Myxococcus hansupus: one gene and its partner. The protein of the gene in region 1 interacts with the protein of each later gene in a pairwise test. Links are inferred from orthologs where the notes say so. Each region holds a gene or a part of one and is shown in the gene's direction. Other genes may lie near its edges.

Evidence for each region.
Region 2: the proteins of serC (region 1) and selB interact in binary tests that used the Escherichia coli proteins (3 or more experiments, as listed by UniProt). The link is inferred for Myxococcus hansupus from one-to-one orthologs.

What each region holds. Positions count from the first base shown.
Region 1 is NZ_CP012109.1:2,279,810-2,290,872, forward strand. What follows is about bases 4,867-7,729. They hold serC (3-phosphoserine/phosphohydroxythreonine transaminase), read left to right. Parts: upstream 4,867-5,685; coding sequence 5,686-6,774; downstream 6,775-7,729. Other genes in these bases: A176_RS09400 (hypothetical protein), read right to left, coding at 4,867-4,945; A176_RS09405 (RNA polymerase sigma factor), read right to left, coding at 4,952-5,527; A176_RS09415 (chalcone isomerase family protein), read left to right, coding at 6,816-7,373; A176_RS09420 (GlsB/YeaQ/YmgE family stress response membrane protein), read left to right, coding at 7,554-7,729. Outside these bases: A176_RS09385 (hypothetical protein), read right to left, coding at 1-1,362; A176_RS09390 (carboxypeptidase-like regulatory domain-containing protein), read right to left, coding at 1,367-2,491; A176_RS09395 (caspase family protein), read right to left, coding at 2,491-4,131; more of A176_RS09400, read right to left, coding at 4,142-4,866; more of A176_RS09420, read left to right, coding at 7,730-7,802; A176_RS09425 (PA0069 family radical SAM protein), read right to left, coding at 7,824-8,861; A176_RS09430 (hypothetical protein), read right to left, coding at 8,984-9,379; A176_RS09435 (hypothetical protein), read left to right, coding at 9,935-10,297; A176_RS09440 (hypothetical protein), read right to left, coding at 10,394-10,687; A176_RS09445 (DUF2314 domain-containing protein), read left to right, coding at 10,858-11,063. UniProt on the Escherichia coli protein: Catalyzes the reversible conversion of 3-phosphohydroxypyruvate to phosphoserine and of 3-hydroxy-2-oxo-4-phosphonooxybutanoate to phosphohydroxythreonine. Is involved in both pyridoxine and serine biosynthesis.
Region 2 is NZ_CP012109.1:7,305,552-7,313,341, reverse strand. The notes cover bases 264-3,209. They hold selB (selenocysteine-specific translation elongation factor), read left to right. Parts: upstream 264-751; coding sequence 752-2,668; downstream 2,669-3,209. Other genes in these bases: A176_RS28565 (ATP-binding protein), read left to right, coding at 2,665-3,209; A176_RS28575 (phosphoribosyltransferase), read left to right, coding at 264-732. Also shown: more of A176_RS28575, read left to right, coding at 1-263; more of A176_RS28565, read left to right, coding at 3,210-5,157; A176_RS28560 (sigma-54-dependent transcriptional regulator), read left to right, coding at 5,154-6,602; A176_RS28555 (GNAT family N-acetyltransferase), read left to right, coding at 7,017-7,790. UniProt on the Escherichia coli protein: Translation factor necessary for the incorporation of selenocysteine into proteins. It probably replaces EF-Tu for the insertion of selenocysteine directed by the UGA codon. SelB binds GTP and GDP.

The sequences.
Region 1 (11,063 bases):
AGCGTCCTCGGCGTCCGCCGCGGAGCCCACCAGCAAAAGCGGCACGCCCGCGTTCAGGACCGCATCGGGCAGCGGGGACTGGATGGCGCAGTCGTTGGGTGACGTGTTGACGATGACGCGCACGGGCCGCTCCACGCAGCCTCGCAGTGAGGGGTCCTCGGGGTCCACCGCGCAGGCGGACAGCACCTGGGCGCCCGCCACGGACAGCACCGCGTTGATTGTCTCTCCCGCGCCCAGGGGCGTGGGCTCCACGTTGGTGGTCCAGATGGGGGCCAGCCACCGCTCCGTCTCCGGGTCGACGCAGGTCGCGCGCAGCGTGCTCGGAACGCCTTGCCGCAGCCGGGGGCTTTCGCTGGTGGGCAGCTCCATCTCACAGCGCGGCGGGAGGTTGGTGACCAGCCGCACCCGCACGCTGTCCACCGCGGCGTATCCCTGTCCGTCGACCACGCGCGCCGTCACCGCGTAGTCCCCGGGCGTGGTGAAGGTGTGCGTCAGCGCCGGGCCTCGCCCCAGGAGCCGGCCGGAGGGTGCCAGCGCCCACTCCACGACGTCGTCCAGGTTTCCCGGGCCGCCTTCGGCTTGGAAGTCCTGGGCGGTGGCGTGGAAGCGGACGGCCGCGCCATGCGGTGGGGCCTCGCCCTGCTTCACGAAGACCTCGTGGGACTCGGGCTGGGTGATGCGCACGGTGGGGGCCCGGGTGGCGCGCACCGTGACGCGCACGGTGGCGGAGGCGGAGACGCCGGTGTCCGGGTCCACCGCGGTGCAGCGGAGCGTGTCCTCTCCCGCGACGGACAGCGTCGCCCGCACCACGTCACCCGCGGGCAGCGGGCCGGACAGGACGGAGGCCCACTGCACCGCGCGGCCTCTCAGGCGCACGCCCTGCTCCGTCAGCGCCACGCATTCCAGCCCCAGCACCTCGCCCAGGTTGAACACGCTGCCCGGCGCGGGCCGCGCCACGGTGGCCACGGGGGCGCCCCTCGCGCGGACGTTCAAGGCCAGGGACGCGCTGGCGGCCAGCCCGCCGGTGTCCATGACGGACGCCGTCAGCAGTTGCTCACCCGGCTCCTGGAAGACGAGGGTGGCCCGCGCGCCGCGAGCGAGCTGGCCCTCGACGGACGTCACCCACAGCACGCTCGCGTTCAGCGCGGCGCCATCTTCCGCGTCCTCGACGACGGCCTCGACGTCCACGGGCTGGCCCACGCGCAGCGCGGTGATGTCCGAGGTGACGTGGAGCGACAGATGCGGGGCGGTGTTGGTGGGGGAGACTGGGGGCGGACGTCGCCGCGGCTCACAACCCCACACCGAAACGGCACAGAGGGCCACCAGGACGAGCCGCAGCTTCGAGGTGGCGCGATGTGCCACGGCGTTACATCCTTGGCAGGCAGACGCGGCCCGCCGGCGAAGTCCCACAGCGGCGTTGGCTTGGGCAGTCGCTGTCGGTCGAACACGTCACCGTGCAGGCGCCGCGGAGGCAGATGCCTTCCATCAGGCCCAGCTCGTGGCAGCCCGCGTTGCTGGTGCAGGGCGTGTCGAGCCTGCGCACGGCATGGCAACCCGCGAAGCGCGCGGCATCCGGCAGGCACCGCCCCGTCTGGCACGTGAATCCCGGCGCGCAGTGGGCCGCGCAATCCTCGTCTGGCGCGGCATGGGCCGCGGGGCGGCCATCGTCGTCGGAGCTGCACCGGGCAACGCAGGCGGCGGTGCCTTCGGGCAGGACTTCGCAGTGGCTCCCGGGGGCGCATTGCCAGTCGCCGGTGCACGGCGCGCAGAGCGGACCAGGTCCTTCGCAGCGGTTGCCCCTGCACGACAGGCCCGGGGCGCAGTGCGAGTTGCCGAAGCATTCGAGGCACTTCGAGTTGGGAGCGCACACCAGCCCCTCCTCGCAGCCGACCTCCTCGCAACCCAGGTTGAGGAGCTCCTCGTCCACCTCCAGGTCGACCTTGAGCTCCTTGCGCTCACCCGGTCCCGCGCAGGCCTCGGCGCGGGTGGCCGGGAAGCCCGTGGCCGACACATTCACCGTGTAGCAGCCGTCTGGCAGGGGGCCCACGCGCAGCCGGCCCTTCGCGTCCAGCAGGAGGCGCTGGAAGGGGGTGCCCTCCACGGAGACCTCGGCCGCCGACAGGCGAAAGCCGTTGGTCGTCTTCACCCGCATGTCGAAGAAGCCCGCGGGCGTGGGCGCCACCGGTTGCACCTGGATGGCCTGGCCGCCCATCACGTCCACGCGGACGCGCGCGGCCTTGTCGGCGGTGGCGACGATGAACAGCTCGGCGGGGCCCGCGGGGACGTTCTCCAGCGTGAAGCGGCCATCCTCTTCCACATGGCTGCTCATGCCGGGCTGGTCCACCAGGGACACCATGGCCACGGACGCGTCGCTCTCCGTGAGCTGCCCATGCACGGTGCCCACGCGGAAGGGCGCGTTCTCCAGGTTGCCGCAGGCCACGACACCTGACAGCAGCAGGGCGGTCCAGGCGATTTGAAACATCGAGCGCATCAGAAGCGGTATCCCGCGCCGGCCCATCCACCCGTGAAACCCACGGCCTGCCCCTGCCCGTCCACGACGACATACGTCAACATGAGCTGCGCCTGGGACATCAGCTCCAGCCGCTCACCCACGCGCCACACGATTCCGCCCACCACGCCGGGGCTGACGGTGAAATACCGCTGCCCTCGGGTGGCTGCCTCTACGTCAAAGGACCGCCCCAGGTACAGGCCGGCCACACGCGGCCCCGCGAACAGCGTCAGCCGCTCCCAACGCCAGAGGTAGGGCAGGGCGGCGCCCGCGGAGAACGTGGTGTAGCGGAACGGCACCTCGCTCGACGGGGTGAGACGCAGCTCCCGTCTGCCGGTGCTGAAGGCCGCGTCGAAGAGCAGGGCGAAGTCCTGGAGTGGTTGGTCCTCCAAGCGCAGGGACAGCGCCACCTCGGGGGCCACGGGCAGCAATTCGGCGCGGCTGTTCGCGTCCACGAAGGAGAACATCCCGCCCAGCAGCGACAGGGAGCGCCGTGGGAAGGCCTCCGCCAGCAGCCGCTCCAGGGGCAGCCGGTCGCCCACGGCCACGTCCACGTCGCGCCGCATGAGCAGCGAGTCGCCCTTGGTCAGCTCCACCGTGCGCTTGCCGGGCGTCACCGCGGCGCCACCGGGCAGCTCGGTGCGCGGCTCGCCGTCCACCTTCAACGTGAAGCCGTCCAGGCGCGGGTTGTAGGAGAACAGCTCCGGGCGGCCGGTCCGGGTGATGCTGCCGGAGAGCACCACCGGGTCCGCGCCCACCTCCAGGATTTCCGCCGACGGACGCTGTCGTCCTTCCGTGAAGGCGAAGGTGCGGCGGCGTGCGTGGTCATGGGCCTCGGTGGCGGTGACGGCGCCGTCGCCGTTGCGGTCCGCGGCGCCGCTCAAGCCGTCGATGAGGAAGTGGGTGTAGATGTCGTTGCGCAGGCCCTCGTCCTCGCGCGCCGTCTCCCCCCAGTCGCAGGCGGCGAACACCATGGACGCGCGCGACGACTCCTCCAGGGGGCGTGCGTAGAAGCCGGCCTTGATGCCCGCCAGCTCCGCCTTCAGCTCCTTGGGCAGCAGGGACTTGCCGCTGCCGCTGTGGCACGTGGCCAGCACCAGCATGCGCCTGCGGCTGGCCAGCCCGTCGAACTCCGCCTTCAGCGCGTCCATGCTCAGCGCCGTCTGGGGGATGTTGCGGTACGACGCGTCCCGCGTGACGAGGTAGCGCCGCAGCTCGCCCTTCGCGTCGCGCGCCAGCGTGCCGTGCGCGGAGAAGTAGACGACCACCACGTCGTCGGGCCGGTTCGCTTCCTTCTTGAGCTGCCGGAGCGCGGCGAGGATGGCCTCGCGTGTGGTGTCCTCGCGGCGCGTGAGCACGCGCACCTGGTCGAACTTGCCGCGCGCCGGGTCCTTGAGCGCCGCGCCGAGGTCCCTCGCGTCCTTGCCGGTGTAGCGCAGCCCCTGCCAGCGGGGGTCGTCGAACGAGGCGATGCCCACCAGCAGGGCCATCCGGCGCGGCTGATAGGCGCTGGACAGCGCGGACTCATCGAGCTTGAGCGGCACCATGCCGCCCTTCACACCCGAAGAGGGCGCCGCGCACGCGACCAGGCACGTCAGGAGGATGGGAAGGAGTCGCCTCACGAGGAACCGTTCAGGGACGATTCTGGCCGCTTCGGACCCGCACGTCGAACCGGATGATGGCCAGTTCGGAGCGCTCCCACGCCGGGTTTTCGCCCTCCAACAGTTCCCTGACGGCCTCCGCCGGAGGCGGCCGTCCCGCGGACCCGACCAGCCACAGCGTCACCGGCCCGGTTTCTCCCGCGAGGCTCACGCCCGCCAGGCCCTGAGGCCCTTGCAGGTCGTGCGTTCCCGCCACCAGCGGGAACTCGCCCAGCAGCTCCGGACGTTCGCCCTCCCGTTGTTCGAAGAGGAGGGCGGTGCCCGCTTCGGTGGCGTGGTAGCGCAGCAGCAGCACGTCCGAGTCCAGCACCGGGCCGCTCGGGTCCAGGCGCCGGAGCCCTCCACTCTGGTCGCGCGCCACCACGGACAGCTCCAGCGCGATGCGCGCCGCGCCGCCCTTCTGTCCCGTCCAGTTCGCGGACGAATCCTCCGAGCTGGCCACCCGCATGCGCGGGAGCAGGACCAGGGCGAGGACACAGGCCGCGAGGCCTCCCGCCACCAGGCCCCAGCGCCGGAGGCCGGGCCGCTGGGTGTGCAGCGCGCGGCGCACCCGGGCCAGGCCCACCTCGTCCAGCGGCGCCTCCGCGGCCGCGCGAGGGGCCAGTCCCAGAAGCAGCGCATCCACCTGTCCGTCGAGCAGCCCCGGGCCCGCGTGGGCGGCGAGGAACGCCTCGCAGGTGTCGCACGGGTGGGCCAGGTGCTCCGCGAAGTACCTCACGGTTTCGGCGTCCCGGTGGGCCAGGGCGAGCATCGCGCCGTCATCCAGGTGTCTCATGAGGACTCACTCCCACCGGCCGGCGAGGACTCGCCGCAGCAGCTCGCGCTTGATGCGAGACCGGAACCGCTCCAGCCGCATCGTCACCGCGCTTTTTCCCACGCCCAGCTTCTCGGCAATCTCCCGCGCGGACAGTTCACCCTCAATGTAGAAGAGGTGCACCGTCCGTTTCTCTTCGCCCTCCGGCAGCTCCGCGATGAGCTGCCGCACCACCTCGATGTCGCGCTCCAGTTGGAGGGCCTCGGGAAGGTGGGGGACCGTCTCCGGCTCCGGGTCCGCCACGTCCTCCTCCAGCCGCCGGGTGTTCGACTTCCGCTCCAGTCGCGTCCGGGCCCGGTTGCGGGCAATGGACAGCAGCCATGACTCGAAGGCCCCGGGCTCCTTCAGCCGAGGGAGCGCCCGGAATGCCCGGACGAACGTCTCCTGGATGACGTCTTCCACCTCATCCGGGTCCAGTGGAGCGAAGCCCCCCACCAGCCGCGCCACCTGTGGACGCGTGCGCCGGTAGAGCTCGCTGAAGGCAGACGCCTGCCCCAGCGATGCCCGCCGTACCCACTCCGTCAGTCCCTCCGACGCACCCACCTGTCCTCCAGACCCCCGCGAACAGCCTCCGGCCACAGCACCGGTGGGCGCCGCCGCTTCCCCGGAAGCAGGCAGGCAGCCTTCTTCTCGCTGGCACCGAGGGGGGCGCTGGGGGAAGAATGTCTCCGCGGCCGTTCATTTCAAAAAGGGACACTGCCATGCGCATCATCAACTTCAACGCCGGCCCGGCCGGTCTGCCACTGCCCGCCCTCGAGCGCGCTCGCGACGAGCTGCTCGACTTCCAGGGCTCCGGCATGTCGGTGATGGAGCACAGCCACCGCGGCCGGGAATACGAAGCCGTTCACGAGGAAGCCATCTCCTTGTTGACCCGGCTGTTGGGCATTCCCGACACCCACCAGGTCCTCTTCCTCACCGGAGGCGCTTCCCAGCAGTTCGCCCAGGTGCCAATGAACTTCCTGTCTCCGGGCACCTCCGCCGACTACCTCATGACGGGGGTGTGGAGCGAGAAGGCGTTCGACGAGGCGAAGTATTACGGCACGCCGCGCGTCGCGGTGAGCACGGCGCAGCCCGACAAGCGCTACACGCGCGTGCCGCGCCAGGACGAGCTGCGCCTGGACCCGAACGCCGCGTACGTCCACCTCACCAGCAACAACACCCTCTTCGGCACGCAGTGGCACACGTTCCCGGACGTGGGCGGCGTGCCGCTGGTGGCGGACATGAGCTCGGACTTCCTGTGGAAGGGCATCGACGTCAGCCGCTTCGGGCTCATCTACGCGGGCGCGCAGAAGAACCTCGGGCCGTCGGGCGTCACGCTGGTGGTGGCGGACAAGGCGTTCATCGCTCGCGGTCGCAAGGACATCCCGAAAATCTTCCGCTACAGCACGCACGCGGAGAACAACTCGCTCTACAACACGCCGCCCACCCTCGCGATCTACCTGGTGCGCAACGTGCTGGCCTGGGTGGAGTCCGTGGGCGGCCTCGCGCGGCTGGAGGAGTGGAATCGGGAAAAAGCCGCGCTGCTCTATGGTGCCATCGACCGGCACGCGGACTTCTTCCGCGGACCGGTGGAGCGCGATTCCCGTTCAGTGATGAACGTCGTCTTCCAGCTCCCCTCCGAAGCGTTGGATGCGGCCTTCGTCGCTGACGCAAAGCAGCAAGGAATGGTGGGGCTCAAGGGGCACCGCACGGCCGGAGGAATCCGCGTTTCCATGTACAACGCGGTGAGCGTGGAGAATGTGAGGACCTTGGTGTCCTTCATGGACCACTTCGTGAAGACACGCGGCTAGGCTGCGTCCAATCGCACGGATTACCCACACCCGGAGGATTCATGAAAACGACGCTGACCACTGTCGCGCTGTCCCTGCTGCTCGCCGTCCCGGCCTTCGCCAAGGATGTCGCGGGGGTGAAGTACCCGGAAACGGCCACCGTTGACGGCAAGGAGCTGAAGCTCAACGGCGTGGGCTTGCGCAAGAAGGTGGTGTTCAAGGTCTACACCGCGGGGCTCTACCTGGAGACGCCGTCGAAGGACGGCGCGGCCATCATCAGCTCCGATCAGATCAAGCGCGTGCGCATGTACATGCTGCGCGACCTGGACAAGAAGACCATCGTCGAGGCCATTGGTGACGGCTTCAAGAAGAACGCGGGCAGCAAGCTCGCGGAGCTCCAGCCCAAGCTGGACACCTTCAACGCGGCCATCCCGGACGTGAAGAGTGGTGACGAGCTCATCCTCACGTACATCCCCGGCAAGGGCACGCAGGTGTCCAGCAAGACGGGCAAGGAAATCTCCGTCGAGGGCAAGGACTTCTCCGACGCGCTCTTCTCCGTCTTCGTCGGGAAGAACCCGGTGGATGGCAGCCTGCGCGACGGGATGCTCGGCAAGGACTGAGTGACGCGCGCGCCTGACGCGCCGTGGGCGCCCCGTGTCTCCTGGTCGAGGCACGGGGCGTCGTCGTTTCAGGAGGCCGGGTGCAATGGGGCGGGCGCCCGTTCGTAGGCAAGGGTGACGGCCGCCGCTGCACGTGGGCGGGAGGTCTGATAGCAACCGGAGGGTTCGAAGGAGGTCGTCATGGGAATCTGTTCGTGGCTGATACTGGGCGGAATCGCGGGTTGGCTGGCCAGCATCATCAAGGGCACCAACGCGCGCATGGGCCTGTTCGCCAACATCGCCACCGGCATCGTCGGGAGCATGCTGGGTGGTTTCATCTTCAACCTGATGGGCGGCTCGGGTGTGACGGGCTTCAACCTCTGGTCGCTGCTGGTGGCGACGGTGGGCTCCGTCATCCTCATCAGCATCGTCCAGGCCATCCGGAAATGACGCCCGCCGCCGCGCCCCTGCTCAGAAGAGGCTAAGCTGGGGTGTGGGCGGCGGCTTCCGCTCCGGGCGCCGGAAGGTGTCCGGGGCCGTTTCGGTGACCCACGACGCGCGCAGGCCCACCTTCCGGGCCGCCGCGTCGAAGAGGCGGTGGATGGTCTCCGCGTAGAGGCCGTCCCCGCGCATCCGGTGTTTGAAGCGGCTGTCGTTGAGCTCGCCGCCGCGCGTTTCGCGGATGCGGTGGAGCACGCGCTCGGCGCGCAGCGGCAGCTTCGCGCGCAGGCGCTCCGCGAAGACGTCCTTCACTGGCCCGGGCAGTCGCACCAGGGTGTGGTGCGCGCGTTTCGCGCCGGCCTCTTTCGCCGCGGCCAGCACGCGGTGGATGTCCTCGTCGTTGAGGCCGGGGATGATGGGCGCCACCGACACCGCCACGTCGATGCCGGCCTCGGTGAGCCGCTGGATGGTGAGCAGCCTCCGCTGGGGGGAGGCGACGTAGGGCTCCATGGCCCGGGCCAGCTCCGCGTTGTGGAAGGGGAGGCTGATGCTCACCCACAGGCGCGCGTCGCGTGCGAGCCGCTGGAGCACGTCCAGGTCGCGCTCCACGAGCACGCCCTTGGTGATGATGCCCACCGGGTTGCGGTACTCCGCGCAGACCTCCAGGCAGCCGCGCGTCAGGCGCAGGGACGCCTCCAGCGGCTGGTAGCAGTCGGTGACGCCGCTGAAGACGACCGTCTCGCCCTTCCAGGAGGGTTTCTCGAAGGCCTCGCGCAGCAGCTCCGGCGCGCGGGGCTTCACCACCAGCTTCGTTTCGAAGTCGGTGCCCGCGCCCAGGTCCAGGTACTGGTGCGTGGGCCGCGCGTAGCAGTACGCGCAGGCGTGGAGACAGCCCCGGTACGGGTTGACGCTCCAGTTGAAGCCCACGTCCGGGCTGTCGTTGTGTGACAGCACCTGTCGGCTGTGGTCCTCGAGGACCTCCAGCTTCGACGGTGGGATTTCGTCCAGGTACTCCACCGCGGTGCTCGCCCACGGGTTGGGCGGATTGTCGATGGGGCGTGCCTTCACACGCCTACCGTGGGCCTGAAAGCACGTTCAGTCAAGGGCCCGCGCACAATGAAAAGGGGAACCCCCTGCAGAGGGTTCCCCGATGACGCCATCCGGATGGCGGTGCGGCTGGGTTCGACGGCTTACCAGGTGCGGACGAGGAGCTTCTGGACGCCGACCGACGTGCCATTGTTACGCACGTACAGCCGCGCACCGAGCCACGCGCAGTTGAGGTTCATGTTGTTGTGCGAACCGTTGGCGGGGACGGTGCCACTGAGGCTGTTGCCGCCGCAGTAGGCGGTGTACGGCGTTGCAACGGACGACGGGTTCTCGATGGTGAACGGGGTGGTGCCAAACAGCCACGCCGAAAAGTCCCGCGTCTGCCCCGCGTCGACGTAGGCGGACTCAGCGGCCTGCGCCACATCCCCCAGCTCCGGCTGCTGCATCGCCTGCTCTTCCTCCGGCGTGTACTCCCCACCGCAACCCACGACCGCCAGAGACAGCAGACCCACAACTCCCAACGTATTGAACTTCTTCATGACTTCCCCCTCATTGCGAGTTGTCCCCGATTTGGGGACGCGCGCTGTGTATGGGGGTTTTCACGTATTGTAAATGGTGTGTTTCTGACACCGGGTGGGGTGAGATTGATTGCGGGGGGCGGTGCATTGAGACGTCAAACATCCCGGCGTGTTGTCGACGGAGGCATCCCCACCGGCTGGTGAAACCCGTCGCCATCGATCTTGGCGACGCGAATTCGCTCACGTTGTCACGGTGCCCGCTCAGCGCCGCCTTGGGGTATGTTCGCCCCGCGCTCGGGCCGGTGTGCGTGTCCCAGGGGGATTGAATCGATGCCTGTGCGCTGGATGCCGTTAGCCCTATTGCTCAGCCAACTGTTACCTGTGCTTGCGAGCGCGGAGCCATTGCCGTCGCCAGGGTGGGGGCTGCTGCTCTCTGGCGGAGGAGGTCTTTTCGCTGGCAGGAACGAAAACACGCGTGGCGCACTTCTGAGCGCCCACCTGCTCGTGGAGACGCCCCTGGGCCTGGAGGTCGGGCTCGCGTTGCAGTGGGGACGCAGATTCAGGACAACCCTGGCCGTGGATTCGGTCACGTCCACGCAAGACGAACCCCGGGAGCGCCCGTGGGCTTCGTTCCGGGGGATTGCTGGAGAGGCTCGCTACCGTTTCTTCCGGGACCGGCGCGTCTCGCCCTGGGTGGCACTGCGCGTGGGACGCAGCACCTCTAGCAAGATCAACACGGACTCGCATCCCCCCTACCAATACACCAACTCGCACCTGGCCCTGGCCGCGGGCGGCGGCCTGGAGTTCCGAATCCATGGCCTGCTAGGCCTCACCTTGGCCGGGTATTTCCAAAGCTGTGACATCAACACCCGGCCCCATGACAACATCTGTACGGGGGCGGGGCCGACGGTGGTGCTCAGCCCGCATCTGCGCTTCTGACAAGGCCCTGGCGTCTCACGGCAGCAGGAGTCTCCATGCTCGGTGATGCCGCGGCCTCCGGCACGAGACGCGCTCGTGCCGGAGGCCCGTCCGGAGTTACATGTTCGAGGTGGGGCGTGCGCACGGGGAGCAGTTCCCGCATGAGAACGAGCCGTCCGAATGAATCACACAGTCGTAGCAGCTCCAGCATGACTGGGCCGAAACGTCCACACGAACACCGGACGGGTCCGTCATCACGCCGGACGTGCAGTCCTGCACCACCCCATCGTGATGCAGCGTCATTGCGCCATCATCCTGACGCTCGATGCGAAACTCGGTGTTCACGGCGTCCCCGCAGCCCAGCAACGTTGCGATGCACAGGGCTGCGGCGGGCAAGAGAAGTCGCTTCATGGTTTGAACTCCTGGGGTGTAGGGAAGGCATGCCACTGTGGCACAACTGGATTTGAGCCGCGAGGGCAGGTCGTTTCGATGTTTGTCCTTGCGAGGGCGTTGTCGCTCGAACAAACATCGCAGATGAGGTGCCCTGGCATTGAGCTGGCGTTCCTCCCGTAGGGAGTCGCATGTCCTTTCGATTCGTCGCCGTAGGTCTTCTCGTCTCCTTCCTGGGAGTCTTTGGCTGTGCCCACACGCCGTCATCCGCTGTCGAGACGTCGTCGCCGGCGGGCTCACCTTGGGATCGGGAGTGGGTGGTCTGGGCGGAGGAGGATGCGGTCCGCATCGCCGCGTGGCGGGGGCATCCCCGGATGGAGGGGCGCTTTCACGAGGA
Region 2 (7,790 bases), 5.0 Mb from region 1 along the record:
CCCCAGCCGGAGTTCACCGCCGTGGCGACCAAGCGGGCAGCGCCCGGGCCCAAGGCCCCGAGCAAACCCACCGAGAAGGCCTCTTCGAAGAAGTCTCCTGTTCCGTCGTCGCGGGGGCAGGCGGAGAAGCTCGTCTCCATCCCAAAGGACCTCGTGCTGGCGCCCCAGGTGGAAGCGCCGCGCCAGCCCACGGGGAAGGACCAGTCACGGGGCCGCTCCGCGTCCTCGGGGGTGAAGGAGCTGACCTGGAAGGAGTTCGACCGCGCCGTGCAGCAGCTCGCCGGTTCCATCCAGGAGACCTTCGAGCCCCAGGTGGTGGTGGGCGTGGCCCATGGAGGCGTCTTCGTGGGTGGGGCGCTGGCCGGGGCGCTCGGCTGCCCGTTCTTCCCCGTGCGCATCAGCCGCCGGAGCCGGGACCGGAGCAGCGGGGCGCCGAAGTCGTCGAAGGCGCCCCAGGTCTCCGAGGAGATGCCCGCCGAGCTGAAGGGCCGCCGCGTGTTGATTGTGGACGACGTGGCCTCCAGCGGCGACACGCTGGAGCTGGCCAGCGCGCTGGCCCGTGAGGCGGGCGCGAAGAAGGTGGCCACCGCGTGCCTGGTGACGAAGCCGGGCGGCTTCTCGCCGGACTACTCCGCGCTCTCCACCGCGTCGCTCATGGTCTTCCCGTGGGATTACGAGCCGTCCACGGGCGACGTGCGCTTCGACGAGGACCCGGACAAGGCCGGCGCATGAGCCCTGGCGTGGTGACGCCATGATTATCGGGACGGCGGGCCACATCGACCATGGCAAGACGTCCCTGGTGAAGGTGCTCACCGGCATCGACACCGACCGGCTGAAGGAAGAGAAGCGCCGTGGCATCACCCTGGAGCTGGGCTTCGCCCACCTGACGCTGGATGACGGCGCGGTGGCGGGCGTGGTGGATGTGCCCGGTCACGAGCGCTTCGTGAAGGCCATGGCCGCCGGCGCTGGCGGCGTGGACCTGGCCGTCTTGGTGGTGGCCGCGGACGAGGGCGTGATGCCCCAGACGCGCGAGCACCTGGACATCTGCCGGCTGCTGGGCGTGAAGGCGGGGGTCATCGCGCTCACCAAGTCGGACACGCTGGCGGAGCTCGGCCCGGAGTGGCGCGCACTGGTGGAGGCGGACCTGGCCTCGCTCACGGTGGGGACCTTCCTGGAGCAGGCGCCCGTGGTGGCGTGCTCGTCGAGGTCCGGCGAGGGCCTGGACGCGCTGCGCGCCGCGCTCTCCCGCGCCGCGGCGGCCCTGCCCGAGCGCCCGTTGGAAGGCCCCTCTTTCCTCCCGGTGGACCGCGTCTTCTCCATGAAGGGCTTTGGCACCGTGGTGACGGGCACGCTGCTGTCCGGCGCGCTGGCGGTGGAGGACGCGGTGTCACTGCTGCCGGGCCTGCCCGGTCCCTTGCGCGTGCGCGGCGTGCAGCGTCACGGCGAGGCGGTGGGCCGTGTGACGGCGGGGCAGCGCGCGGCGGTGAACCTGGTGGGCGTGGAGCCGGAGGCGCTGCACCGGGGCATGGTGCTGGTGCGCGCGGGCGAGCTCCCCGAGACGGCGATGCTGGACGTGGCGTTGACGCTGCTGCCCGCGGCGCCCGCGCCGCTGCCGCGCCGCACGAAGCTGCTGTTGCACCTGGGCACCGCGCAGGTGGAGGCCACGGTGGCGCTGCTGGACGTGGAGCGCCTGGAGCCCGGCGAGACGACGCTGGCGCAGCTCCGGCTGGCCTCGCCGGTGGGCGCGCTCGTGGGGCAGCGCTTCATCCTGCGGGGCGCCCGGGCACTGCCGGGGCGCGGCGCCACGGTGGCGGGGGGGCACGTCCTCTCCATCGCGTCCACCCGGCGGCGCAAGGGCAGCGCGGCGCTGGTGGCGCCCCTGCTGGAGGCGGACCCTGGGGCGCAGGTGGCGTGGCTGCTGCGTCAGGCGGGCTACCGGGGGCTGACGCAGCCGGAGCTGTTCGGCCGCTCGGCGCTGGGGCCTCGGGTGCTGACGCGCACGCTGGAGTTGCTGGGCGCGCGGGGCGGCGCGCTGCTCGTCGACCGGGAGCGGCGGCTGTATCTCTCCGGTGAAGTCTTCGAGGGCTTGCAGGGCCGGGCCCTGTCGCTGCTGGCCACGTTCCATGAGCGCGAGCCCCTGCGTGACAGCCTGTCGCGCGAGGAGCTGCGGCAGCGGTTGTCCGCGCCCCTGGATGCGCGGGTGTTTCAGCGCGTGTTGCAGGCCCTGGTGGAAGGAGGCCGGGTGGAGCTGGAGCGAGAGGGGGTGCGCCTCAAGGGGCGCGGCCGCACGCTGACCCTGGGAGAGAGTGCCGCCCGGACGCGGCTGGCGGTGGAGCTCTCCGCGGCGGGGCTCGCGCCTCCCACGCTCTCCGAACTGGAGCAGAAACTCCAGCTTCCGGAGGCCCGGCTGAAGGAGTTGCTGGGCGTCCTGGTGGCGGAGGGCGTGGTGGTGCGCGTGACGGAGGGGCTCTGGTTCGAGGCCCGGGCCTTGACGGCCTTGCGCGAGCGTCTGGTTGCCCACCTGCGTGAGAAGAAGGAGATTACCACCCAGGACTTCAAGGAGATGGTCGGGCAAAGCCGCAAGTTCGTCATCCCCCTGTCCGAGTACTTCGACCGGGAGAAGGTGACGCTCCGGGTGGGAGAGAAGCGGGTGCTGCGTCGCGGATGAGTACCAAGCGCTACAGCGAGGCGGACCTTCGGACCGTCATCGAGCCTTTCCGCAACCCCGTGGTGGTGTTGGCGGACGGGCGCGTGCTCGCCGCCAACGACGCGTACGTCGCCATGGTGGGCCTGGCGCGGGAGCACGTCGAAGGCCGCTCCGCCATGGACTTCGTCCAGCCGGAGGACCGCAGCCGGCTCATCGAGCGCTACCGGCGGGTGGAGGCTGGCGCCCCGCTCGACGCCAGCGCGCAGTTGTTCCAGGTGCCGTGTGCCAACGGCGTCACGCGGGAGGTGGCCGTCCTCACGTCCCGGCTCGAGCTGGAGGGCGGCGGCTCCGCGTTGCTGCTCAACTGCATCCCCACGGAGGGGCGGCCTCCGGAGATGTCGGTGGCCGAGCGGCTGGTGGAGACCTCCGCGGGGCTGGTCTCCGCGCACTCCGAGGACGCGGTGCGCCGCGTCGCGCTGAAGGGGTTGGAGGCCGCGGGCTTCCGGGCCCGCCTGCTGCGCTGGGAAGGGGAGGGGCTGGTGGCCCGCGACGGGGCGCAGCTCCCCGAGGACGCTCAACTGGGCCTGGAGTCGCTCGCGGACGGGCGGCCCGTGTTCGGTGGCGCGGAGCACTCCGCTCCCAGCCACGTCTACCTGCCCGTGGGCGGCCCTCAAACCGAGGTGCTGTGGGTGGCGGGCCACTGGGTGGCGCCGCACCATGGCTCGGTGCTGATGCTCTTCGCCAAGGTGGTGAGCGCCGCGCTGACGGACGCGCGGGTGCAGGCGGACAGCGCGCGCGGCCGCTGGGAGATGGAGTCGGTGGCGCAGGTGGCGCGCTTCGTCGCGCAGCCTTCGCCGCCCTCGCAGGAGGACTTCCTGGCGCGCGTCGCGTCCCTGCTGCAGGCCAGCGCCGCGGCCCTGCACGTGTCGCTGCCTCCAGAGGGCGCGCTGGCGCTGTCGTCCCATGTGGGGCTGGAGGCGTCGGCGGACGCCGCGCGGCTCACGGCCGTGCTGGTGGGCCGCGCGGAGGGCGCGTTGTCCTCGCCCGCGCAGGAGGCGTCCCTGGCGGAGCTGTCCGGCGGCAGGCTCGGGACGGGCGCGGTGGTGTGTCTGACGCGCGGCGGAGAGGTGTGCGGCGCGCTCCAGGTGCTGCGCGCGCCGGGCCACGCCTTCGACGCGCGGGACCTGCAACTGCTGGGCACGTTGTCGGAGCTGCTGGTCTCGCTGTTGGAGCAGCGCCGCCTGCGCACGGAGTCCGCGCGGCAGCTCTCGGAGACGCGCCTGCTCCTGGACCTCGCGCGCACCACGTCGGGGGTGCTGGAGACGTCGAGCATCCTGGACGTGGCGGCGGACTTCCTCGTCCGGCTGTTGGACGTGTCCAACTGCTACATCCTCCTCTACGACGAGAGCGCCCGGGTGCTGCGCGGCGCCGCGGCGTCCATTGCCCACCGGGACTTCTTCCGCACCGTGGTCCTGCCGCTGCACGGAGATGGGCTGACGGCGCGCGTGGCCCGGGACCGCAGGCCCATCGCCGTGGAAGACGTGTCCACGGCGGAGGGAGGCTTCAATTCGGAGCTCGCGCACCGCTTCGACGAGAAGGCGATTCTCGCGCTGCCGCTGACCTCGCGCGAGGAGCTCATCGGCGTGGTGGTGGTGGACGACACGCGCGGGCCGCGGGCCTTCGGGCCGGAGCTGATTGAGCTGGCGGAGGCCACGTGTGGCCAGCTCGCGCTGTCCATCGCCAATGCGCGCCTGTACGAGTCGCTGTGGGCCAGCTACGCGGAGCTGGCGGCCACGCGCGCGGAGATGGTGAAGCGGGAGCGGCTGGCCGCGCTGGGCGAGCTGTCCGCGATTGTCGCCCACGAGGTGCGCAACCCGCTGGGCGTCATCTTCAACGCGGTGGCGTCGCTGCGCCGGCTGCTGGTCCCCGGCGGGGACGCGGCCATGCTGCTGGACATCCTGGGTGAGGAGAGCGACCGGCTCAACCGCATCGTCGGGGACCTGCTGGACTACACGCGCCCCAGGGACCCCGTGCTCCAGCAGGAGGACTTGGGGCGCGTGCTCCAGGACTCGCTGGAGGCGGCGCGCATGCAGGGCGGCGGGGCGGACCGCTCCATCCTCATCCAGTCCGACGTGGAGCCCGGGTTGCCGCCGGTGCCCATGGACCGCCGCCTCATCCGGCAGGCGCTGGTCAACGTGGCCGTCAACGCCATCCAGTCCATGCCGCAGGGCGGGCTGGTGCAGGTGCGCGCGCGCCGCGAGGCCCATGCGGGGCGCGAGCAGCTTCGCATCGACGTGGTGGACCAGGGCCCGGGCATCCCTGCCGAGCTGCTCCACCGCGTCTTTGAACCCTTCTTCACCACCAAGGCCCAGGGCACCGGCCTGGGCCTGGCCGTCGTCAGGCGCATCCTCGAGGAGCACCGGGGCGAAATCGCCGTGGACAGCATCCCGGGTCGCGGTACCACCTTCACCTTCAGGCTGCCTCTGTCGCAGCCTCCGTCCTTCCCATGACCGAAGCGCACACTCCGCCGAGCCGAGGCCGTCTCCTCGTCGTGGATGACCAGCGCAACATGCGCGCCACCACCGCCCTGCTGCTCCGGGCGGAGGGCTACACCGTCTTCGAGGCCGCCACCGGTGAGGAGGCCCTGGCCCAGCTCGGGAGCGGCAGCATCGACCTGCTGCTGACGGACCTGAAGATGGAGCCCATGGACGGGCTCACGCTGCTGCGTCGCGCGCTGGAGGTGGCGCCCCGGCTCCAGGTCATCATGATGACGGCCTTCGGCTCCATCGAGAGCGCCGTGGAGGCCATGCGGCTGGGGGCCTACGACTATGTCACCAAGCCCTTCAAGGAGAGCGAGCTGCGCTACCGCGTGGAGCGCGCCCTGGAGCGCGCGCGCCTGCAGCGCGACGTGGACAACCTCACCACGGACTTCAACCAGCGCCACGGCCTCTCCGCGCTGGTGGGCCGCAGCGCCGCGATGCGGGAGCTCACCACGCGGCTCTTTCGCGTGGCGCAGAGCGACGCCACCGTCCTCATTCACGGCGAGAGCGGCACGGGCAAGGAGCTGGTGGCCCGCGCGCTCCATGCCCACAGCCGCCGCAAGGCGCGCTCCTTCGTGCCCGTCAACTGCGCCGCCATCAGCGAGTCCCTGCTGGAGAGCGAGCTCTTCGGCCACGCCAAGGGCGCCTTCACCGGCGCGGTGAAGTCCCGCCGCGGCCTCTTCGAGGAGGCGGATGGCGGCACGCTCTTCATCGACGAGGTGACGGAGACGAGCCCCACCTTCCAGTCGAAGCTGCTGCGCGCGCTCCAGGAGGGCGAGGTCCGCCGCGTGGGCGAGTCCACCGCGCTGCGCGTGGACGTGCGCATCGTCGCCGCCACCAACCGCGACATCGAGCTGGAGGTGCGCGACAAGCGCTTCCGCCAGGACCTCTACTACCGCCTCAACGTGGTGGCCCTGCGCGTGCCGCCGCTGCGGGAGCGCCTGGAGGACGTGCCCGCGCTGGCCGAGCACTTCCTGGAGCGCGCCAACGCGCGCAGCCCCAACCCCAAGAGCTTGTCCTCGGCCGCGGTGTCGCACCTGATGAGCTACGGCTTCCCGGGCAACGTGCGCGAGCTGGAGAACCTGGTGGAGCAGGCCGCCGCGCTCGCGGAAGCCCACGAGCTGCTCCCCGAGGACTTCCCCCTGCGCCAGGGCCGCATGACGCCGGCCCATGGCACCCCCAGCGTCGCGTTCCTGGACGGGCAGGGTGGGGGGCTGGGGCGCTCGGCCCAGTCCGGGCCCACGCTGGCCCAGGTGGTGGAAGAGGCGGAGCGTCACGCCATCACCCAGGCCCTGGAGCGCCACGGCGTGGACCTGGCGCGCGTCGCGGACGAACTCGGCGTTTCCTCCACCACCCTCTGGCGGAAGATGAAACGGCTCAACCTGCGGCCACCCAGTGAGCTGGCTCGGGAGTAGCCCTGAAGTAGGAGAGAGGCTCACCTATGTAACTTTCCCGCGGCCATGGATTCAGATCCGAAATGGCCGGGTTCATAGGTGAAAAAGAGAACCCGCTGAAATCACTCGGCTTTTTCACATCTGAAACCCCATTGCAGCACTGAAATGCAGCCATGGGGCAGGGCCAGCGTCGGTTAGTCCTTCAAGTGCTTGAGAAAACTAGAGTTTCTCACCGCGAGGCGGCTGGCATGGCGACTGCTAGAGGAACACGCGGGACACATCGAAGCGAGGCTGAAGGCGGTTCCCCCCCACCCCTTCAGCACTTCCGGTGAGTCACCTTGAGAAGACCCGCGGCCCGGCACCTCTTTGGGGTGTCGGGCTGCCTTCTTTTCGGCGTCTGTAATCTCTGACAGCACGCGACGAAAGGGAGCTCAGGTGGGTTTCGCGGAATCGCCGTGGGTGGTGCGTCCAGGTCGGTTGGAGGACCACGCCGTCTTTGCCCGGCTCTTCTTGGAGCTCGGGGTGGATGACCCCCCACCTCCTGAGTCCATGTGGGCGGCGGAGCTCGCGCCCCTCGCCCTGCTCGCGGAGGGCCCCCGGGGTGTTGAGGCCTACGGCGTGGCGGAGTCCCTGGGGACTTTCGGGTACGTGAGCCAGTTGGTGGTGGCCCCGTCCGCGCGAGGGAAGGGGCTGGGGCGGACGATGATGGCGCACCTGGCCGAGCACCTGCGCGCACAAGGGTGTGCCCGCTGGGGCCTCAACGTGAAGCGGGACAACGTGCCCGCGCTCGCGCTCTACACCTCGTTGGGCATGCGGCCGGTGCGCGAGGCCACCACGCTGCGGGTGACGCGGGCGCACCTGGACGCGCTTCCCCCTGCGTCACCCGAGGGGCGCCTGGTGCCGGTGACGCGAGAGGACTGCGACGCGTTGACGGAGGCCTTCCGGATGGTGCCCGGCAAGCTGGCGTGCTTCGTGGCCCGTGCGTCGCACCGGGTGCTGGGGCTCGTCGACTCGCGGGCGCCCGGGCGCCAGTGGCTGGGGATGATGGACCTGCGCGCCTCCGGGCCCACCCTGTTCCCCTTCTTCGCCGTGTCACCCGCGCATGCGCGGACGCTGCTGGAGGACGCCTTCCTCCGGATGGGGGAGGGCGTGTCCTCCCTGAATGTCGCGCTGATGGACGACGCGCCGCTGGTGCAGCGGCTCCGCGAC